3 regions of the Streptacidiphilus sp. EB129 genome follow, and region 1 is predicted to be linked to each of the others. Evidence: riboswitches for the same ligand, from Rfam matches in the RefSeq annotation. Region 1 holds a riboswitch; each other region holds the start of a gene.
What was found. Region 1 has a riboswitch for cyclic di-AMP ahead of ABH925_RS35085 (M23 family metallopeptidase). Riboswitches for the same ligand answer to the same signal wherever they lie in the genome.

Region 1 (7,121 bases):
ACCCGCCGTACGGCAACACGGAATGATCGGGTTCATCCGGTATGCCGGTATTCCCGGTCGAGTCGTAAGCCACTCGATCGAATGAGTTCGCGGGCTCTGACGGGACTTCCCCCGGTGCCTTCTGATCAGATGTCAGGCACGACAGGCGTACGCCCGCTCCGGGCCGCAGGCACCAGCACCATGCCATGACAGGACGGAGGGCTCCCGCCATGCGTTCATCCCCCGTGCGCCGGTCTCCCGCGCACGCGTCTCCCCAGCAGCCGTCCGCCCAGCAGCTGTCCGCCGGGCAGTCGTCCGCCGAGCAGCTGTCCGCCGGGCAGTCGTCCGCCGGGCATCCCGCTGTGGTGGACGGGGTGCTGGCCCGCCTCGGCGGGGCGCTGCAGCGGCAACTGCTGTGGATCATGGTGGGGATGTACGTCCTCGCCGCCGTACTGCCGGAACCGGGCGAGGCCCTGCGCCGGGTGTCACTCGGGCATGTCGGCGCGGTTGGCTTCCCGTTGCCGGCCGGGCTGCTGGCGCTGATCGTGTTCACCGCCGGACTCACCGCCCGGGCCGAGCAACTGCCACGGCTGCTGCGCCGCCCCGGTCCGCTGCTGCTGGGCATCCTCACCAACGCACTGCTGCCGACCCTGCTGCTGGCGGCGGCCTCGGTGGCGGCCGCCGGGTGGCACAACCAGAAGGAGGCGCAGAGCCTGCTGGTGGGCCTGGCCCTGATCGGGGCGATGCCGGTGGCCGCCGGTGCCACCGTCTTCGCGCAGGGCAGCGACGGGAACGCCACCCTCACCCTCGGGCTGGTGGTCGGCTCGACCCTGCTGAGCCCGCTGACCATCCCGCTCGGGCTGCATCTCGGCGGCTTTCTCACGGCCGGTGACTACGCCACCGACCTGCACGCGATCGCCCGTACCGCGAGCAGCGTGTTCGCCGTCCTGGCGGTGGTGCTGCCCTGCGCCTCGGGGCTGCTGGCCGGGCAGGTCGCGGCCCGCGTGGGCCGCGGGCTGACACCGGCGCTGCCGGTGATCCGGCTGCTGAACCTCGGGGTGGTGGTCAGCCTGAGCTATACCAACGCCTGTGGCGCGCTCGGCCAGGTGCTCGCCCGTCCCGACCCGGACTTCCTGGTCCTGGTCACCGTCGCGGCGGGGCTGATGTGCGGCTGCTCCTTTCTCACCGGCTGGGTGATCGCGAACCGGCTGCGGATTCCCCGGTCCGACGCGATCGCGGTCACCTACGCCTCGGGAATGAACAACAGCAGTGCCAGCGCGGTCGTCGCGGCGACGCGGATACCGGATCATCCCCTGGTGCTGCTGCCGATTCTGGCGTACAGCCTGCTGCAGAAGGTGCTCGCCGGATCGGTCGGCCGCCTGGTCGGTGCGGCGGACTCCCCTGGGCGGTCCCGGCGGCGCTAGCGTGAGGCCATGGGCATCGAAGCCGGGCTGGGAAGGCTGGACGAGATCGTGGTGGACTGCGCCGACCCCGCGGGTCTGGTGCGGTTCTGGGCACTGCTGGTCGGTGGCTCCCCGGTGGACCGGACGCCGCAGTGGTCCTACGTCGACCCGCCCGGCGGTCAGCCCCGACTGGCCTTCCAGGCGGTGCCGGAGGGCAAGGAGACGAAGAAGAACCGGCTGCACCTGGACGTCGAGGTGGGCGACATCGACGCGGTCCGTGACGAACTGCTGCGGCGCGGAGCGCAGGTGGTGGGTGAGGTGCAGACCGACGACCAGGGAGCATTCCAGGTGATGCACGACCCGGAGGGCAACGAGTTCTGCCTGGTGCGATGACAGAGTGTCAGTGATTGTTTCTCGTTCATGATTCAGTACACATCAAAAATGTACCTCCTCGATCCACAACTGCAGGCCCTCGATCCACAACTGCACCCCCTGGATCACTTGGATTCAAGCGGCACTAGGATTACCTTTCTATAACGCAGCGCGAAGTTCTGCCGTTAGTCGGACGGCGTCGTGCTCAGTCGCCTAATCCAGTTGGAGCCGGGGAACCACGTACGTCGGGGTGAATCAGCCGCACCTGGCTGTAGGGGACCTTCCTCTCCGAACCCGTCAGCTAACCCGGTCGGCGAAAGGGAAGGAAAGGAGCACGCCGACGGTGGCGTCGTACCAGCCCACCACCTGGGCCCCCGAACAGTCCGACATCGACGAGCCGGAAACGCCTCGGTCGATGCCACGGGCGGCAGCGCCGCAGCCCGCGGTGCCGCAGCAGCGGTCGTCGGGCATCGCCCCCTCCGCCGTGCTCGGCTTCGCGGCGATGGCGGCGGTCGGCGCGACCGGACTCGCCGCCCCGGCAAGCGCGTTCGCGGCGGAGCCGGGCAGCGCCGCCAAGGGCACGCTCATCGCGCATCAGGACCGGTCCCACCAGGACCACGGCCAGACCGTCGGCTTCGGCTCGAACACGGCGGCCAACACGGATCCGGGCACTGCGCTGGCGGAGCGGATACGGAACCAGGCAGCACAGCAGAAGACCACCGCCGAGGACACGGCCCGCCGACAGGCCGCCCAGGCGGCGGCGGAGAAGCAGGCCAGACTGCAGCAGCTCGCCGCCGAGGCGGAGCAGCAGGCGGCGCAGGCCGCCGCCGGGTCGGCCGCGCAGGCAGCCGCCCAGCGCTCCCCGGGAGAGCAGACTGCCGCGGCCGTCGAGGCCGCGCTCCGGGCGCACCGCCCGCAGGCGGTGGCACAGCTGGGCACCCTGGTCGCTCCGGTGCCCGGGGCGACCACCGGCGCGGGCTTCGGACAGTCGGACTCGTTCTGGGCCCACCTGCACACCGGGCTGGACCTCACCGCCCCCACCGGCGCTCCGGTGCTCGCCATCGGCGCGGGCACCGTCACCTCGGCGGGCTGGGCCGGCGCCTACGGGTACCGCGTGGTGGAGACCATGCCGGACGGCACCGAGCTCTGGTACTGCCACCTGTCGGCGATCGGTGTCGGCTCGGGCGAGGTGACGGCCGGTCAGCCCATCGGCCGCGTCGGCGCCACCGGCAACGCCGCCGGGCCGCACCTGCACCTAGAGGTCCGCCCGGCCGGCGGCGAGCCCGTCGACCCGGCCGGCTGGCTCGCCGACCACGGCCTCGCCCTCTGATCGGGCCCCATAGGCCCTGAAGCGGGGCTCACAGAGAGCAGGCCCGCGCAGACCAGGCCCGCACAGACCCCGACGGCCCCGGTGACATCCCCCCGACACCGGGGCCGTCGGCTTGCGCTGCGGCGGGGGCGCCGCCTGCTGTCAGGCGCGGCGGTCCACGGCGGCCCAGGAGGCCAGGGCGACACCCGCCGAGACGGTGGCCACCGACGGCCATGCGCCCAGTTTCTTCGCCAGCGGATGGGAGCCCGCGAACGCCGCGACGTAGAGGCCGGTGAGCGCCACCGCCGTGCCGGTCCCGGCGGAGCGCTTCCACTGCGTGGCCGCCACCGCGCCGGCCGCGGCCAGGGCGACCCCGCCCAACTCGCGCTTTCTGGTCGCCCGTGCGATCGCGAATCCGCCGACCAGACCGCTCGCCGCGACGAGCGATGAGGGAATCCGTGCCATGTCGTCCAACCTCCAGCAGTAGTCCGGTCTCGACCCTAACCCGGGACCGGGGCGGTCAGTTGGTGCGAGTGTTGTGGAGGTGCAGGCCTATGTAGCCGATGTAGACGCGGCCGGTACCGGAGCAGTCGTCGTGGTAGTGCAGCCGGGGAGCGGTGCCCCCGCCGCCTATGCGCAGGTGGGCGCCCATGAACACCTTGCCCGAAGGGCTGACGGTCGCCGGTACCGGCAGTTCCCGCTCGCCCTTCCACTTGCCGTTGGTGCGGACCGTCCGCGACTCGTCGCGGATCACCTTGCGCGGGGGGAAGACATGGCAGTCCGGGGGAGTGTTCTCGCACCAGCGGCGGAAGTCGCCGCCGGACTCCCCGCGCACCGCCGCCTCGGCGTAGTCCTGCAGGGCCAGCAGCGCGTCCCAGGCCATCCGGACCCAGGTGGGGTGGTCGGTCTGGTCGTCGAGCTCCTTGGTCAGGCGCGGGTCGCCGGTGAAGGCGAGCAGCGGGAACTCGTGCATCCGGTCGAGCAACTCGGCGAAGGAGACCGGGTCCTGCCGGTTGCCGTCCGGCACCACCGGCAGTGAGGTGAGCAGTTCCGGGCCGCCCGCGTCGGCGAGCCGGCCGCGCAGCGACCGGACCTCGGTGCGCGCCTCGCGCAGTTCGCTGTACTGCTCGTCGTACTCGGCGGCCAGCTGCGACTCGCGCTCCTCGGCCGCGCGGAGCCAGCGACGGACCTCCTGCAGCTCCTCGGCCCGGGCCCGCTCCTCGTGCGCCTCCTCCTCGCTGTGGTCCACCAGCAGCGAACCGGGCTGGACCCCGTCGATTTCGGCGGTACCGTCCGTGACCACGCGGGAGCGCAGCGGGGGAAGCCCCGCCAGCGCGTCGGGCAGGGGGGTCTGCACCGCGAGCCGGCGCGGCAGCCAGGCCAGCAGGCCGGACGCCCGGCGCAGGTCGGCGTCGAGGGTGTGCCGGGCCATCACCCGGTGCCGCTGGGCCTCGGGGGCCCAGGCGGGGTCGAGGCCGGGAAGGTAGGTGCGCACCGCGCCGCCGTACACCCGGTGGTGCTCCAGGGTGCGGTTGAAGTCGCGTTCGGCCGAGGGCGACAGGGCGTAGAGCACGGCCAGCCCGGCGCAGCCGCGCAGCAGCGGGTCGACGGTCTCGGCGAGCCAGTCCTCGAAGTCGACCCGGGGCGGTGTACTCGCCACCACGATGGGCATCCGCCGGTCCGGGTCGCACAGCTCGTCCAGCACCTCGTCGACGTCCCCGCGTTCGATCACGGTGGGCATCACGTGCAGCCGGGCCGCGCCCTCGTGCTCGCCCTCGGCCGGGGCCAGCGCGTCCAGCAGGCCCCGGGCCAGGGCCGGTACCGGCGCCTTGGTCGCGGAGCTGCCGCGGACCGGCAGCTGCTCGGCGTCCAGGCGTACCCAGGTGCGTCCGGCCTGCGGGGTGCTGATCGTCAGTGAGGTCTGCCAGATTCCCTGCGGAGTGAATTCCCGTAGTCGCCAGCGCGCGACCGACTCCTTCGCGCCTGCGGCTCCACGCAGCCGGTCCTTGAGCGCACAGTCCAGCACGGCCTGCGATCCGATGCGGTGGCGGCCGTCCTCGGCGCCGGGATCGTCGTAGTGCTGCGCCTTCAGCCAGTGCCTGACCTGCTGCCCCGCCAGAGAAACCGTCTCTTTGTGGACGTAACCACTGGTCACGGCCATGCGATAGATGCCATCGGTCATCCGCGGGCCTCCTGACGCTGTATCGGCGTCTCCGCACCGTTTGTGCGGGGTTAAGAGAACAACGCGAAGTGAGGCTCCGATGGTTCCGATGCGATCGGACACTGGCGTGCGGATGTTGTGCGCGCGCCCTCAGGGAACGTCGCGCGCCGCGGGCGCCTCCGGCTGCGCGGGGGCTTGCGCGGGGGTTTGCGCGGTGGGCGCGGCGGGAGGCTGGGCCTCGGACGCGGCCGGTGCGGACTGGGCCGGGGCCTGGGCCTGGGCCTGGGCCGGGTGAGGGGTTTGCGGGGCGGCTTGGGGCGGGGTGGCCGCGGGGTAGCCGTAGGGCTGGACCGGGTGGGCGTAGCCGCCGTGGCCCGGGGCCGGCTGCGCGGGAAGGTACGGCGTGGGGGCCTGCTGGGCAGGGCGGTGGCCGCCGGGGGCGCCGTACGGCGCCTGTGCCTGTGCCTGTGGCTGCGGGTACGGCTGCGGCTGGGGGTAGGGCTGGGGCTGAGGGGGCTGCGTGTACGGCTGGGGCTGGGGGTACGGCCCCGGCTCGGGCTGTGCGTACGGCTGCGGCTGGAGGTAGGGCTGCGGGTAGGGCTGCGGCTGCGGCTGCTGTGCGTACGGGTGGGGCTGCGGCTGCGGGTACGGCTGGGGCTGTGCGTACGGGTGGGGCTGGGGGTAGGGCTGGGGGTAGCCCCGTGGGTACTGCTGGGGGTAGGGCTGCGGTCGCAGGCCGTAGCCGTTCGGGTAGCCGGGGCCGGGGAACCCGTACACGGGGCGCTGGACCGGGTGGGTCCGGTACCACTCCTGTGCGCCGACCCGGCTGAACGCGTCGGTCACCAGCTCCTTGCGCTCCCACAGGTGGTGCAGCAGTTCCTGCTCGCGCTCGGCGAAGTCCGACCCCGCCTGTCCGCGCTCGGCGCGTTGCCGCAGGAACGCCAGCGAGGTCGCGAAGCTGACGTACTCGCGCATGATCTTCTCGCCCGGCCTGCCCTGGGTGAACCTGGCCAGCTCCCGGGCCTGCCGCCGGGTTCGCATCGAGGCCAGCACCAGCGGTGCCTGCGGCATGATCCACCCCGCCGCCGCGTACACCGGGAGCTGCCGCTCGACCACCCGCAGCTCACTGCGGCGCGACCACAGCACCAGCCACACCATCAGCCCGAAGACCGGCACCATGAACAGGAAGTACACGCCGATGAAGCCCAACGGGCCCAGCACCGACGAGCCGTTCCAGGTGCCGTGCATGATCATCGCGCAGACCCAGCCGCCGATCGGCGCCAGTACCGCGAGCCAGCGCTTGCGCGTCATCGCCGCGATGCCGAAGCCCACCCCGGTCATCGAGGTGAACAGCGGATGCGCGAACGGCGACATCACCTCGCGCAGCACGAAGGTGATCACGGTCTGGGTGATGCCCATCCCGTCGCGGTTCCCGTCCAGCACCGAGCGCCCGATGTAGAGGATGTTCTCGGTGAAGGCGAAGCCGGTCGCGGTGAATCCGGCGTAGACGACGCCGTCGACGATGCCGCTGAAGTCGCGCCTGCGGAACAGGAACAGCAGCAGGATCGCCGAGCCCTTCGCGGACTCCTCCACCAGCGGCGCGACCAGGCTCGCTCCGAGCGTCTCGCCGCCGCCGATCTGATGGCTGATCAGCAGCGAGGTGGCCCAGGTGTTGGCGAGGATGGCGACCAGGGTCGCCGCGCAGGCACCCCAGGCGAAGCAGAACAGCAGGTTGCGCAGTGGCTTGGGCTCCACCCGGTCCAGCCAGTAGAACGCCCCCAGTACCAGCGGCACCGGCAGCACCGCCAGGCAGACACCGACGATCAGCCCCGAGGTCCCGGTCTGCCGCTGCACCATGGCCATGATCGCCACGCCGCACAGCGCCAGCAGCACGATC
Region 2 (7,121 bases), on a different contig from region 1:
CCGGCCGAGTACGCACGACCGGGGCACGTCGAGCCTGCGGTGGTGGACGAGATCGCGACCTGGCTGGCGCGGCCGTAGGGACGAGCCCGTTCCCCCTCCCGGATCGGCGCGGACGCCTCAGGCCCGTGCTGTGATCGCTGTGTTCGCCGGTTTGACCGGCCGCGTGGAACAGGCAGTGGTTGGATGAAGGGCGTACGCGGTCGGTTGAAGATCCGAAGGCTGACCGGGCAGGGCAGGGCAGGGCAGGGAGGATCGGGATGGGGACGGACCAGGTGGCGCTTGCAGCCGCCCTCCATGAGGCCGAGCAGCGGCTGCAGGCCGCTGTTCGATCAGGTGATGTCGAGGCACTGGACCTGCTCCTGGACGACCGTGTCGTCTACACGGGACCTGATGGCCGCTCCCTCACGAAGGAAGAGGACCTGGAAGCCCACAGGTCGCGGACCTTGGTCGTGGAGGTCTTCGACCAGCAGGACCTGCAAGTGACCATGGTGGGCTCAACGGGGATCACCCATGTGCTGGCCGGGCTTCAGGGCACCGCCGGGGGACAGCCGTTCGCTGCCCGCCTTCGCTACACCCGCACCTGGGTCCATGCCGACGGCACCTGGCGCGTCCTCGCCGCCCATGCCGGCGTCGCCCCTGACTTCGGCTAGTGCTCTGACCGCAGTGTGAAGGAGCCGTACGGGGGGACGAAGTGGTGGTTCCGCTGAGCCCGGTCCCGGCTGGTCGGGGGTCGGGGCCGGGCCGGCGGAGTCATGGGGTCAGGCCGCGCGGGTGCGCGGAGCGACGGCGGGCCAGTCGTTGTCGACCCCGGCGAGGATGTTGAAGTAGTTGGTCAGCACGTTCAGCGCAAGGTGGCCGACGACCTCGCCGATCTCGGCGTCGGTGGCACCGGCGTCGCGGGCGGCCTGCAGGCGGGTGTCGTCGACGCTGCCGCGGCCTCGGGCGATGGCGTCGGAGAGTTCCAGCAGGGCGGCGGCGTGCGGGTCGGACGCCGTGGCGTCACGGGCCTTGTCGAGCTCCAGCGCGTCGACCTTGGCGATGTTGGCGCCGATGTAGGTGTGTGCGGACAGGCAGTACGCGCAGCCGTTGAACTCGGCGGTGGCGATCGCCAGGCGCTCGCGGACACCGGCGGGCAGCACCCCGCCGGCCAGGGCGCCGGACAGCGCCAAGTACCCCCGGAGCAGCGCCGGGCTGTTGGCCATCACCTTGGTCATGTTCGGCGTGAGGCCGAGGGTCTTCTGGACGTCGGCCAGCAACTCCGCGGCCTGGCCGGTCGCGGTGGCGGGGGCGACGGGGGTGAACGCGTTCATCGGCACAGTACTTCCTCTCACTTCTAATGGTTTGTAGGTTCTATAACCATTAGAACCATGTCACGCGCACCGATGCCTGTCAACGGAAGACGCCGCTGGCAACCGTTAGAAGTGCGGTAGGGTTGTGGCATGGAGACGCGCGCGCCGCTTCTGGGTGAACCGCTGCCCGTGGAGCTGATGAACACGATCTGGGCCGACCGCGACGGCGTCCACGACGCACTCGGCGCGACGGCCGAGACCGAGGCGTGGCTGCGCGCCATCGCCCCCCGCATCGACCTGCCGACCGTCCCCGGCCTCGACGCCCTGGCGGCCAAGGACGTCGACCACCTCGCGCGGCGGCTGCGCGACCTGCGCGACGCCCTGCGCCGCCTCGCCGCCGAAGCCACCGGCGACCCGCGGCCGGCCGCGGCCTCCGCGACCGGGGCGCTCGACGACGCCCTCGACGCGGTCAACGACGCCGCCGGCGCGGTTCCGCGCTGGTCGGCTCTGACCTGGACTCCCGGCGAAGCACCCGTACGGCTCACCCGCACCAACGGCCAAGCCGCAGCCGCCACGGTCTCGGCCATCGCCGAGGAGGCGATCGCCCTGTTCAGCCAGGACGACCGGCTCGCGCTCCGGGCCTGCCTGGCCCCCGGATGCGTCCTGTACTTCCTCAAGGACCACCCCCGCCGCGAGTGGTGCTCCCCCGCCTGCGGCAACCGCGCCCGAGCCGCCCGCCACTACCAGCGCCACCGCGGCTCAACGGCCTGACGGGAGCGCAGTCGTCAACCCGGGGCCGGTGCCGCCGCCAACCGGAGGCTAGTCCCTTCACTAATCCCACACCATTAGAGTTCCTGGAGATCGGCGGGCCGGCCGGGGCCGAACGCTCCGTCAAGCACGCTCAACGGACGGCGGGTTGGTGCCCACCGGCAGCGCAGAGAGTGAGCGTTCCTCATGATCGCGATCGGTCTTGTCGAGCTCGACGAAGGTTTCAGCTGCTACGGGCTTCAGACGGACGGTGCCGTCCAGGAACTGAAGGCCATCTACGCCGAGATGTTCACCGACCACACCTACCTGCGGCACGGCATCACCGTGCCCGCCAACGGCTGCGTGCTGGACGTCGGCGCGAACGTCGGGATCTTCTCGCTGTACGTCAAGCGCCACTGGCCGCAGGCCCGAATCGTGGCCTTCGAGCCCATGCCGAGGACTCTCCAGGCCCTGCGCAGCAATCTCGAACTCCACCACGCCACCGACGTTGAGGTGGTACCGCACGGCCTCTCCGGTGACTTCGAGGGGCCCGTCACCTTCACCTTCTACCCCAACCTGCCCGGCAACTCGACCCGCTATCCCGATCAGAAGAAGCACGACCGCGACCACATCGCGAGCATGTGGGGAGACGGGGTGGGCGACCACCTGTATCAGGGCGAAGACGTGACCGTCACCGTGGAACGGCTGTCCACGGCGCTGGCGCGGTATCCCGGCATCGATCGCGTCGACCTGCTCAAGGTCGACGTGGAAGGCGCAGAACTCGACGTGCTGCAGGGGATCGACGACGCGGACTGGCAGCGCATCGACCAGATCGTGCTGGAGTTGCAGGACCTGGAGGGCACGCTCGACAGGGCCATGGGGATGCTCACCGCGCACGGGTTCTCGGTCAGGACCGAGGCGCCGGCAGCGCTGGCGCATCTGGACTACTACACGGTGTACGCCGTCCGCAGTTGAGAGGTGAGGTCAAATTTTTCCAAGCCAGGTCCGAGCGCATGGCGATAATGTCCCCGCCTGTGCACATGATCACCGTGGGCACGGCAAGTCGCTGGAGGCGTCGCCCCGGTCGTGAGACGTAGCTCCACGGCTCCCGGTCGCGCGGAGGAACGGGGGAGCGCGGTGCAGCCGCTGGAGGCGTCGGATCCGCAGCAGCTCGGCCCGTACCGGCTGCTGGCGCGGCTGGGCGAGGGCGGCATGGGCCGGGTCTATCTCGCGCGTTCGGCCGGCGGCCGGGCGGTGGCGGTCAAGGTGGTCCGGCCCGATCTGGCGGCGGACCAGCAGTTCCGCGATCGGTTCGCCCGCGAGGTGGCCATGGCCCGCGCGGTGACCGGCCCCTGGACCGCGCCGGTGGAGGGCGCGGACACCCGGGCGGCGACCCCCTGGCTGGCGACCGCGTATGTGCTCGGCCCGACACTCGGCGCTGCGGTGGCCGAGCACGGGCCGCTGCCGGAGCGCAGCCTGCGCGCCCTGGGCGCGGGCCTTGCCGAGGCGCTGTGCGGAATCCACGCGGTGGGCCTCGTGCACCGCGACCTCAAGCCCGGGAACGTGCTGCTCTCGCCCGGGGGGCCACGGGTCATCGACTTCGGCCGGGCTGACGCCGCTGCTCCGCTCCTGCTTCGCCAAGAACCCGGCCGCCCGCCCGACCCCGGCCGCAGTGGCTGCGGACCTGTGCCCGCAGGGCGCGGCGGCGGTGCTGGCCGGCGGCAAGGTGCTGGTGAAGGCCAACCTCAGCAAGGACGCCACCGAGGTGGCCGACCTGCAGGCCTACGACCAGGCGACGGGCACCAGCAGTTGGACCTACCCGGGGGTGGCCGCGCTCGATGTGTCCCACGTTCGCGTGGCCGGGAACCGCGTCGTGATGCGCGAGGAGCTGCGGACGGCGCTGGTGATCGACCCGGCCACCGGCACCAAGACCGGCGAGTTCGGGGGGAACCAGTTCGGGGCTCAGGTCATCGTCGTGGAGAACACCAACGGCAGCACCGTCTACACCTGGGGGCTCGTCGAAACCCCCGGCGTCGGCTGGACGATGAACGACCCGGTCGGGATCGCCGCCTGGGACTCCGTGGCGGGCAAACTCGGCGCCGATCTGCTGCTGGTCCCGGCGGCCGGCGGCGCGGACGGCTTCTGGGCGATCAACGCCTCCGACGGCTCGGTCCGCTGGCGCTACAGCGAGCCGGTCACCCGCACCGACGCCTGGATGGTGGCCGAGGACCCGACCGGCACTCTGGTGGCGGCCCGTCAGGGAAACACCCTGGTGGCCCTCCCGCCCCAGTGACCGGGGCCCGCCTGCCGGGGCGCTCGTTCCCGTGCAATCGGTGTGACAACATGTCATTTCTCCCTCAATGGGACATAAGGGATGCCTGTGTGCTGATCCCCTGTGGCCGTCGTCACAGCCAGTTGCACTGCGGCCTCCCTTCTGTCTAGCGTGCAGCCTGTTCGCATCTAGCGGAACCTCGCACTCCGGAACGCCGAATTCTGCCGGCGGAGGTCGAGGGCGCCCACAAACATCACCACGGCAGAGGCGGGGGAACCAGGTAAGTCGCCGCAGCGCACCCGGCTGCGGCTTGGGGTGAAGCCGTGCTTCGGCGCGGCCGGGCTACCTCACGGCCCGAATCCGACAGCTCACCTCGCAGGCGTCGGAGAGGCTTCTGTCATGCTCATGCCTGGAAATGGCCGTCATCGTCGCCCCCGTACCAACCAGGCCAAGCGCCTGGTCGCCACCGCCGGCGTGGCCGGCGCGGGCATAGCCATCCCGCTCGTCGGCACGACGAGCGCCTTCGCCGCCCCGGTCTCGACCTGGGCCCAGGTCGCCCAGTGTGAAAGCTCCGGCAACTGGTCGATCAACACGGGCAACGGCTACTACGGCGGACTGCAGTTCTCCGCCTCCACCTGGGACGCCTACGGCGGCCAGCAGTATGCCGCCACCGCCGACCAGGCCACCCAGAGTCAGCAGATCGCCGTCGCGGAGAAGGTGCTCGCCTCGCAGGGTCCCACTGCCTGGCCGGTGTGCGGCCCCCAGGCCGGCCTGAGCCAGGGCGGCGCACCCGCCAGTGTCAGCACCGCCTCCGCCGGCTCCGGCGCATCCTCCTCCAGCAGCGGTGCCGCCCAGGCCTCGGGCGACTCCGAGGGTTCGGAATCCCCGGCTCCGGCGCAGCAGTCCTCGACCGCCCAGGCGGCCCCGGCCGCACCCACCACGGCCGCACCCACCACCGCAGCGCCCACCACCGCCGCGCCCACCACCTACACCGTGGCCTCCGGCGACTGGCTGTCCACGATCGCGCAGTCCCACCACGTGGCCGGTGGCTGGCAGACGCTGTATCAGCTGAACCGCTCCACCCTGACTGACGGCCCGAACATGATCTTCCCGGGTCAGCGTCTTCGTCTGACCGGCGGTGCGTCGAACAGCTCGGCCCAGAGCGGCGCCGCCCAGAACGAGACACAGGTCCCCGCGACCCAGAGCACCGGCGCCCAGTCGTCCTCGGGCTCGACCGCCGCCCCCGCCGCCAACCTCTCCGGCGACCCGCAGTCCATCGCCGCGCAGATCGTCCCGGCCGACCAGCTCGCCTCGTTCGACCAGATCATCTCCCACGAGAGCGGCTGGAACGTCAGCGCCACCAACCCCTCCTCCGGTGCCTACGGCCTGCCCCAGTCGCTGCCCGGCGACAAGATGGCCTCCGCCGGCGCCGACTGGCAGACCAACCCCGCCACCCAGCTGCGCTGGGCGCTGGACTACATGAACACCACGTACGGCAGCCCCAACCAGGCCTGGGCCTTCTGGCAGGCCCACAACTGGTACTGACGGACCGACTCCTGCCCGGCGCCCGCCCGCCGCACGGCCTCCCCTGTTGGGGAGCCGTGCGGCGGGCTGCTGCGTCGGTGGACCGTCCCCCGCCTCAAGCCCGACCCCGGCCGGTGCCGAAGGGGGCTCGCTCTTCGGGTGGTCGGCGAAATACGGGCCGGACCGGTCCCTTTCCAGCAGCCTGGTGTACGCGTCCAGGAAATCAGCGCACTCCTGGCTGTTCATTCTCTGGGCCTTTTAACTCCGGGGAATGCCGGGCTGGATTCCCAAGGCCGGAGTGTTCCACGGGGATTCGGTGCGGTCAGTTGGACGCCGCGCTGCGCTGCCGCGGTGACGTGCCCGCGCGTTCTCGGGTACCCCCGACGGCCGGCCTGCTGGCGAGGGCCTGGGTGAGAGCCAGGGTCAGCAGCACGACTTCCACCGCGATGCTGACCAGTCCCAGGGGCTCGGTCCAGTTGCCCCTGTCGTCGCTGTAGTCCGGCAGCCCCGGGCCGCGCGACAGGATGTAGCCGAGGAGCGGCCCCAGGGCCACTCCCGCGATGGCGAGCCAGAACAGGACGCGCGACGGGAGACTGCGGCCGGCGAACAGGGCCAGGGCGCAGAGCACGCCGGTGGCCTCCAGGGCGTAGTAGCCGATGCCGACGTAGGTGGGGGTCTTGTTGCCGGGGAATCCGCCCTGGTCCTGGACGTGGATCCAGGCCACGGCCAGGCACAGGACCGCGGCGGCGAGGCGAGGCGCCAGGGAGTCGCGAAGGGGTCTGGACATGGGCATGCCAAGCCTTTCGGTAAGGCTGCCCCAGGGAGTCCGGGCGTGATTGATCGATTCCCCTGGGTGCGGCCGGAGAATGACGTTACTCAAGAGTAAAACGGACTTGTCGGAGGTCGGTCAATATCTGAATGGGGAGGCGAACGGGTGCAATTACTAAGAAGTGGCTAAGTTGCCTGGTAATGCCTCGTGATCGATTTATCCGGCCCCGAAAATTAATTCCGTCCGGCGCTCCGAGCGTGCCGGGCGTCGGATCACTTCCCCGCTCTGCCGAGCCGCAGTGCCAGCACCGGGCAGGCCGCGACCGCGCGGCGGGCGTGCGCGGCGAGTTCCGCGGGGACGGCCGTGCTGTGCACGATCGGATAACCCCACTCGTCGAGGGAGAGCAGTTCGGGCAGCAGTTCCGCGCAGGCCCCATGGCCTTCGCAGGCGATGCGGTCGATCCGCAGGACGCGATCACCGGGACGGTTGAAGACCATCGTGCTCACCGCCACTCGTGCGC
Region 3 (7,121 bases), on a different contig from region 1:
GCCCAGTTCGCCGCGGGCCGCCGCGAGCGCCGCCGCCGCGCGGTCCGAGGCGGGGCCCTGGTCCGGCGGCAGGGCCTCCCCCGCCGCCTGCGCGGCCGCCCCGGCCGCGTCGCTCTCGGCCTGCTGGATCGTGGCGCGCTGCTGGTCGTTGAGGCTGCCGAGCAGCGCCTGCGCCGCGCCCAGGCGGCGCTGGGCCTCGGCCTTGCTGCCGGCGATGGTCTGCTGCAGCAGCTCCAGGGCCGACAGCTGGGTCAGCGCCTCCGCCCGGTCCTGGGTCAGCCGGCGCTGGATGCCGCGCAGGTCCTGCAGGCTCAGCGCGGCCGAGGCGTCCGCCTGGTCGGCGTGGGTGGCCCGCTCCAGGTAGTCCTGCGGGTCGGCGTTGAACATCAGCTGCATCAGCGGGTCCATGCCGCCGCCCTGCCGGTACTCGGCGCTGGCGAGCGAGCCCACGGTCGCGGCCAGGGTGTTCACCTGCTGCTGCTCCTCGGCGATGTGCTGCTGCAGCAGCACCGCCCGGCGCAGCAGCGCCCGCTCCTGCTCCCGGGCCCCGTCGTACCGCTGACCGGCGACCTCCGCCTGCGCGTAGAGCGCGTCGACCTGCTGCTGCACGTCACCGGTGGTCTGCATGCCTGGAGACGCCGTACCTGGAGATACCGGCCCCTGGGCGGCCGGGCCCCGGGCTGCCAGGGCGCTCCCTCCGGTGCTCAGGACCGCGGCGGTGGCTGCGGCGACGGTCGCGGCGGTCCGGGAGAACAGCACCACGGCGGAGTGCTGGCCCAGAGGTCGGGCACGTCGGTGGGACGCCACGTGGGCGGGCTCCGTTCGTCCGGTGCGGGGCCGTGCCGCGACGCCGGATGCGTCACCGAGCCCAGCGGTCCCCCGGTGCCGCCCGGAAGGACGGTCGACGATGCGGAGGACCGAGCGCAGACGTTAGCGAGTCGGACACAACGACACCAAACACCTCGACTGGCGAATATTCATGCCAATCCCCAACGAACTGACGAAACGCCACGTCATCCTGGGTGATGCCGGGGCGGGCCCCGGCATCGATTCCCTCGATCGGGGTCACCGTCACACGGCGTCGAAGAGCGCGCTGACCGATTCCCCGTTGTGGATCCTGCGGACCGCCTCGGCCATCGCCGGGGCGATCGACAGGACGCTGAGCTTGTCGGTGCGCTCCCCGGCCGGGATCGGCACGGTGTTGGTGCAGACGATCTCCAGTACGTCCTCCTGGTCCGAGAGCCGCTTGAGCGCACCGGCCGTGAACAGTCCGTGGGTGCACGCGACGCGGATCGAACGGGCGCCCAACTCCCGCAGCCGGTCCAGGAGTTCGAGAACCGTGCTGCCCTTGGCGATCTCGTCGTCCAGCACGATGACGTCGCGCCCGGCCACCTCGCCGATCACCGAGCTGATGGTGACCCGGTCGTCCGCGAAGCGCTGCTTGGCCCCGGCCGCCACCTGGACGCCGAGCAGCCGGGCGAAGGCCGCCGCCTCCTTGGCGTTGCCCAGGTCGGGCGAGACCACGGTGGTCCGGGACAGGTCGTAGCGGCGGAAGTGCTCGGCCAGCTCGCGCAGGGCGTGCAGATGGTCCACCGGCACCGAGAAGAAGCCGTGCACCTGCGGCGAATGCAGGGTCATCGCCAGCACCCGGCCGGCCCCCGAGGCCACCAGCAGGTCGGCGACCAGGCGGCCGCCGATGGAGATCCGCGGCGCGTCCTTCTTGTCCGAGCGGGCGTAGGCGTAGTGCGGCATCACCACGGTGATCCGGCCGGCCGAGGCACCGCGCGCGGCGTCGCACATCAGCAGCAGCTCGACCAGGTTCTCCTGCACCGGGGTGACCAGCGGCTGGATCAGGAAGACGTCGCGCTCGCGGCAGTTCGCCTGCAGCTGGACCTCAAGGCAGTCATTGGCGAACCGGTTGACCCGTACCGGGTTCAGCGGTACGTCCAGATGGGCGCAGACCTCCGCGGCCAGTTCGGGGTGGGCACTGCCGCTGAACACCGCTATGTCACGCATCGACGCTCTCCTCGCTCAGGGGCCCGGCGCACGCGCGACCCGGCGCACGCGCCATCGAGGCCTGCCGCCCGGACCGACCGGACGACAGGCCTCAGGAACTGCGAGAACTCTAGCGAGGGCCTACAGGTGCCGCATCGCGTAGATGGAGCCGATGTAGCTGATGGGCTCGTACTTCACCACGGTGCCGGTGTGCGGGGCGTGCAGCACCATGCCGTGGCCCGCGTACATCCCGACGTGCTCGCCACCGTTGAAGAAGACCAGGTCGCCGATCTGGAGGTCGGCGGTGGAGTTCACCGCCGTGCCCTGGGTGACCTGGTCGTAGGTGGTGCGGCCGAGGGTGATGCCGGCCTTGGCGTAGGACCACATCATCAGGCCCGAGCAGTCGAAGGTGGTCGGGCCGGTGTCGCCGTAGACGTAGACGTCGCCGAGCCTGCTCTGCGCGGCGGCGAAGGCGGTCGCCTCCGCAGAGTCGCCGGCCGACCCGCTCGGGCTGTAGCCGTTCGCGCTGGAGCCGGAGCTGCCGCTGCCCGAGCTGTGCGAGCTCGTGGGCGTGGCCTGCTGCTGCGCGGCAGCCAGCGCGGCCTGCTGCTGGGCGGTCAGCGAGGCCATCCTGGCCTGCGCGGCGGCCAGCTTCTGCTGCACCGAGGCCTTGGAGGCGGCGAGCTGCTTGCTGGTCTGGTCCAGGGCCGCGAGCTTGGTCTGGGCCTCGGCCTTCTCCCGGTCCAGCGTGGCCTGCTGCGTCTTCAGGTCACTGAGCTGCGTGGTCTGGCTGCTGGCGATCTGGTCGGCCGCCGAGGCCTGGTTCAGGTAGTTCGTCGGGTTCGACGACAGCATCAGCGCGACCGTGGGGTCCATCGCACCGTCGCGGTACTGCGCGCTGGCGATGGCGCCGAGGCCGGCCTCCTGCGCGTTGACCGCGGCCTGCTGCCGGGCCACCTGGTCCTGCAGGGTGCTGACCTGGGCCTGCTCCTTCTGCTGGGCTTCCTGGTTGGCGTCGTACTGCTGGATCGCCGCGTCGGAGGCCTGGTTGTCCTGGTTGATCTCCGCCTGGAGCTGCGCGGTGGTCTGTGTGGGCGCCGCCGAGGCCGACTGGGCCGCGGTCGCGGAGAGTGCGACGGTGGTGGCGGCGGCAGCGGTGAGTACGGTTATCCGCGCGCGACTGGGGGACTTGGGACGACGATGGGACGCCACGAAGGCGAGCTCCTTCTTCCTACGGCCGCCTACCGGGTGAGCTGACGGGTTCGGGCTGGAAGACGTGCCCTACGGCGCTTCACCGGCGAGAAGCCGGCCTGGCGTCGATTCACCCCGAGGAACATGGTTCCCCGGCTCCGAACTGACGGCGTTTCCCCTGTAGGCGTCCGGTGGATCCGGACGTCGTGCCGTGCGGTCGGACTCGGCGGAAACCTCCGCTGCCACTCAGGCTGAGTGATCGACTTCGCGGTGGTTCGATCAGTGACACTAGTGACCCAACCGTGATCCGTTCAAATCCCTGTAAGTAAAAACTCTCTTAGGTAACGATAGTGTTCCGAAACCCCAACCGAACGTAGTTGCCACATGACCGAACTGCGACGACATGACCGTCAAAACGGTCAGAACGACCCGGGAGTTGGGGTTGCGGTGACGTGAGTCACATTCTGGGGTGTCGACACGTCAGAACCGGCGGATGGCGACCACGCCGCCGAAGTAGCTCATCGGCTGGATCGAGACCGTGTAGCCGTACTCGGGGGCGTTCAGCAGCATCCCGTTGCCCGCGTAGAGGCCCACGTGGTTGCCGCCCTCCATCACGATGATGTCGCCCACCTTGGCGTCCGCCATCGAGGCCACCGGCGAGCCCACGGTCTCGTCGGAGAAGGAGTAGTGCGGCAGGGTGATCCCGGCGTGGGCGTAGGACCACATCACCAGGCCGGAGCAGTCGAAGACGTTCGGGCCCGAGCCGCCCATCGAGTACGGGGCGATGCCGACCTTGCTCATCGCCGCCAGCATCGCGGTGCGGGCCGCCGAGGAGATCCCGGACAGGTCGATCTGGCCGACCGTCATGTGGCTGTCGTTGTGCGCCGCCGAGCCGTACCCGCCACCGCCGCCACCGGCCGCGTTCACCTGCTGCTGCTGGGCCGGGGTGAGGCCGTCGAGGATGCTCTGGGCGTGCTGCAGCTTCGCCTCGGCGGCGGCCTTCGACTGCTGCATCTGCTTCAGCAGCGCCTGCTGGGCACCGAGCGCCTGCGCCGCCTCGGCCTTCTCCTTGGCCAGCGTCTGCTGCTGCGCCTGCAGCGAGGACAGCATGGCGACCTGGTCGTCGTTGAGCTGGTTCTCGGCGGTCGCCTTGTCGAGGAAGCCGGTGGGGTCCGAGGAGAGCATCAGCGCCACCGTCGGGTCCACCGTGCCGTCCCGGTACTCGGCGCTGGCGACCGTGCCGAGCTGCGCGGTCTCGGCGTTCACCTGGGCCTGCTGCCGGGCTATCTCGTCCTGAAGGACGTTCACCTTCTGCTGCAGCGCCTGCTCCTGGACCTGCGCCCCGTCGTACTGCTCCGTCGCCGCGCTCGCCGCCTGGCGGTCGGCCTCCACCTGGGACTTGGCCTGGTCCAGGGTCAGCTTGGGATCGGCGTGCGCGGAGGCCTGCGCGGTGAGCGCGACCGCCGTGGCGGCGGCTGCCGTCAGGATGGACACCCGCGCCCTGCTGGGCTGCTTGAGGCGACGATGCGAAGCCACTACAGGCTCTCCCCTTCGGACCGGGTAAACCCCCGCTTCACCCGGACGGGTGGTGAGGCAGGACAGAGGTTCGAGAGCAGAGACTAGTGAGAGACAAGTGGCCGTGTCGCCCTTCCCGTGACATGAGGAGGGGATTGACCGAAATGTCCAAGGTAATAATGTGCCGTCAGGTACGGACGAGACGCCTGAGCAGCATCGCGGACGGCACCGGACGCGCCCCCGCCTTGCGTACCCCGTCGGCGACCTCGCGGTCCGTGGAGACCACGACCACCGGCCGCCCCTCCGGCTCGGCCCGGACCAGCCGGCGGATCAGCTCGTCCGCGGTCTCCCCGGAACGGCTGAACAGCACCCGCACCCCGCGCGGCGGCGCCATCGGCACCGGCGCGTCCAGGTCCTTGCCGTCGAACACGCAGGTGACCTCGGCCCTGCTGTGCGCGGCCAGCATGGAGAGGCCGTTCAGCAGCCGGGCCCGCTGCTTCTCCAGCGGCAGGGTGGGATAGCCGCTCTTGGTGACGTTGTAGCCGTCCACCACCAGATGGGTCTGCGGCAGCGCCAGCAACTGGTCCAGCAGCGCCGGGTCGTCGGCGTCCAGCGCCCGGCGGGCGACGTCGTGCGGCGACGCCGTGGCCGGGGCCACCGCCTCCACCGAATCGGCCGGACGGCCGGACAGCGGCGGCAGGCCCAGCTCGCGCTGCAGCCCCTGGGCACCCTGCAGCACCACGTCCAGCAGCAGCCGCAGCCGGATGTCCTCGGCGCTGCGCCCCTCGCGGGAGGCCCGCTTCGCCGCCTCCAGCGCGGACTCCGCCTCGGCCACCCGGTGCTTGAGCCGGCGCACCTCGCTGTCCACGGCGCCGCGTTCGGTCGCCCCGGACGCGCGCAGCGCCTCCAGCTCGGCCGCGACCTTGCGGGTCGCCGCCTCGGCACGCTTGGTGTCCGCCTCCAGGCTGCGCAGTTTGCGGCGCAGCGAGTCGCGGTCCCTGCGGACCTCGTCCAGCTCGACCCGGGAACGGTCCGACTCGGCCCGGCTGGCGTCGCGCAGCGCGGAGAGCTCCGCCTGCAGCTTCTCCACCAGCCGTGCGGCCTCGGCGGCGGCGCCCTCGGACTCGGCCCGCTCCACCTCCTCGCCGGCGTCGCCGACGAGCTTGCTCCACCCGGCCGGACGCAGCAGGTACGCCACGGCGGCGATGTCCTGCGGGTCGGCGGCGGCCGGGACCACCCCCGACTCCAGCGCGCTGACCAGGTCGGGCTGGCCCTGACGTACCCGCTCGGCTATCCGCGAGCGGAAGGCCGGCTCGGTCTCCAGTGCCGCGGCGATCGCGGTCGCCCCACGCTTGGCCCGCTGCACCGGCGTGAACTTCGCGTACGGCCGTAGCCGCGAGGGCAGTTCCGCCAACGGCACGGCGCTGAGCGCGTCCGCGGCGATGCCGACCACCCGCCGCCGCACGCCCTCCGGCAACGGCCGGTCCAGCTGCTCCACGGCAGCCTCCGACTCGGCGGGTGCGGGCGCGTCGGGCGTGGACGTGGGCAGCTGAGGACCGGCCGCGTCGAGGGGACCCGTCGGCCCCTCGGCGGTATCCGCCCTGTTCTGGTCCACCACGTCCACTGCTCCGATCCGGTCCTGCGGGACTCCGCCCACAGCACCATTCTCGCCCGCCTCACCCCCCCGCTCGTCACCGCGCCACTCCTGGAGCCCGTGCCGTCAACCCTCGGTGCGTGCCGCCTGGGCCGCCGCCTCCGCCTCCGCGCCGGGCCGGTCCACCAGCTCGACCTGGTCCACCGCGTTGCACCAGCGGCAGCGGACCGACTCGACCGCCTCGCTGAGGACCTCACGTTCCTCCACCCGTGGCTCCCCCGCCAGATCCAGGTGGACGAACTCCACCACACGGGAGGAACGGGTCACGTCGAATCGCGTCAGGTTGCCGCACAGCGTGCAGCGCCACCGGGTCCCCTCGGTGGGCAGGGGGACGGTCATGGGTGGTCCTCTCGGTTCGGCGCGACTCCTCCGGAGCAGCGCGTTCTCGTCGAAACGCCTACGCGGGAAACCCTAGGGCCTCGGCCGGGTCCGCTCACACCGTCCCCCGGCTGTCCCAGCCCAGCAGTGTCAGATATGTCCATCCAAGGAATGCTGGGTACATGGAGATCCCGGTACGCGAAGAACGCCCCAGTCCGTACCTCCCTCTGATGACCTGGACGCTGATCGCGGTGTGCGTCCTGGTGTTCCTGGTCGGCCCGGTCTCCGGACTCGACCCCCTCTACGGCAGCGGCAACGCCCGGGCCTGTGCGGAACTGACGTACTACCAGCACTGGGCCGTCATCCCCAGTGAGCTGCTGGACAACCACCCGCTGCGGCAGGCCGCCGCCCACGGCTGCCCGGTCCCCCGCCCGTTCCCGAAGGTCCC

Region 2: linked by a shared signal. The riboswitch ahead of ABH925_RS09470 (transglycosylase family protein) and the one ahead of ABH925_RS35085 (M23 family metallopeptidase) in region 1 are both predicted to bind cyclic di-AMP.
Region 3: linked by a shared signal. The riboswitch ahead of ABH925_RS24340 (NlpC/P60 family protein) and the one ahead of ABH925_RS35085 (M23 family metallopeptidase) in region 1 are both predicted to bind cyclic di-AMP.

The regions. Positions count from the first base shown of each region.
Region 1 covers NZ_JBGCCS010000056.1:9,625-16,745, forward strand. The annotation lists gene ABH925_RS35070 (thioredoxin family protein) at 1-26, shown strand, start outside; gene ABH925_RS35075 (bile acid:sodium symporter family protein) at 210-1,403, shown strand; gene ABH925_RS35080 (VOC family protein) at 1,413-1,775, shown strand; cyclic di-AMP (ydaO/yuaA leader) riboswitch at 1,955-2,085, shown strand; gene ABH925_RS35085 (M23 family metallopeptidase) at 2,098-3,084, shown strand; gene ABH925_RS35090 (hypothetical protein) at 3,226-3,528, opposite strand; gene ABH925_RS35095 (hypothetical protein) at 3,584-5,245, opposite strand; gene ABH925_RS35100 (PrsW family intramembrane metalloprotease) at 5,375-7,121, opposite strand, start outside.
Region 2 covers NZ_JBGCCS010000006.1:465-7,585, forward strand. The annotation lists gene ABH925_RS09435 (alpha/beta hydrolase family protein) at 1-78, shown strand, start outside; gene ABH925_RS09440 (nuclear transport factor 2 family protein) at 258-650, shown strand; gene ABH925_RS09445 (carboxymuconolactone decarboxylase family protein) at 759-1,310, opposite strand; gene ABH925_RS09450 (ABATE domain-containing protein) at 1,440-2,060, shown strand; gene ABH925_RS09455 (FkbM family methyltransferase) at 2,244-3,011, shown strand; partial or broken gene ABH925_RS09460 (serine/threonine-protein kinase) at 3,174-3,653, shown strand; gene ABH925_RS09465 (hypothetical protein) at 3,709-4,329, shown strand; cyclic di-AMP (ydaO/yuaA leader) riboswitch at 4,511-4,705, shown strand; gene ABH925_RS09470 (transglycosylase family protein) at 4,708-5,853, shown strand; gene ABH925_RS09475 (hypothetical protein) at 6,155-6,619, opposite strand; gene ABH925_RS09480 (ferredoxin) at 6,874-7,098, opposite strand; gene ABH925_RS09485 (NADH-ubiquinone oxidoreductase-F iron-sulfur binding region domain-containing protein) at 7,104-7,121, opposite strand, start outside.
Region 3 covers NZ_JBGCCS010000021.1:83,718-90,838, reverse strand. The annotation lists gene ABH925_RS24350 (NlpC/P60 family protein) at 1-627, opposite strand, end outside; gene ABH925_RS24345 (ribose-phosphate diphosphokinase) at 1,072-2,016, opposite strand; gene ABH925_RS24340 (NlpC/P60 family protein) at 2,137-3,207, opposite strand; cyclic di-AMP (ydaO/yuaA leader) riboswitch at 3,218-3,368, opposite strand; gene ABH925_RS24335 (NlpC/P60 family protein) at 3,667-4,722, opposite strand; gene ABH925_RS24330 (NYN domain-containing protein) at 4,889-6,250, opposite strand; gene ABH925_RS24325 (hypothetical protein) at 6,422-6,694, opposite strand; gene ABH925_RS24320 (rhomboid family intramembrane serine protease) at 6,856-7,121, shown strand, end outside.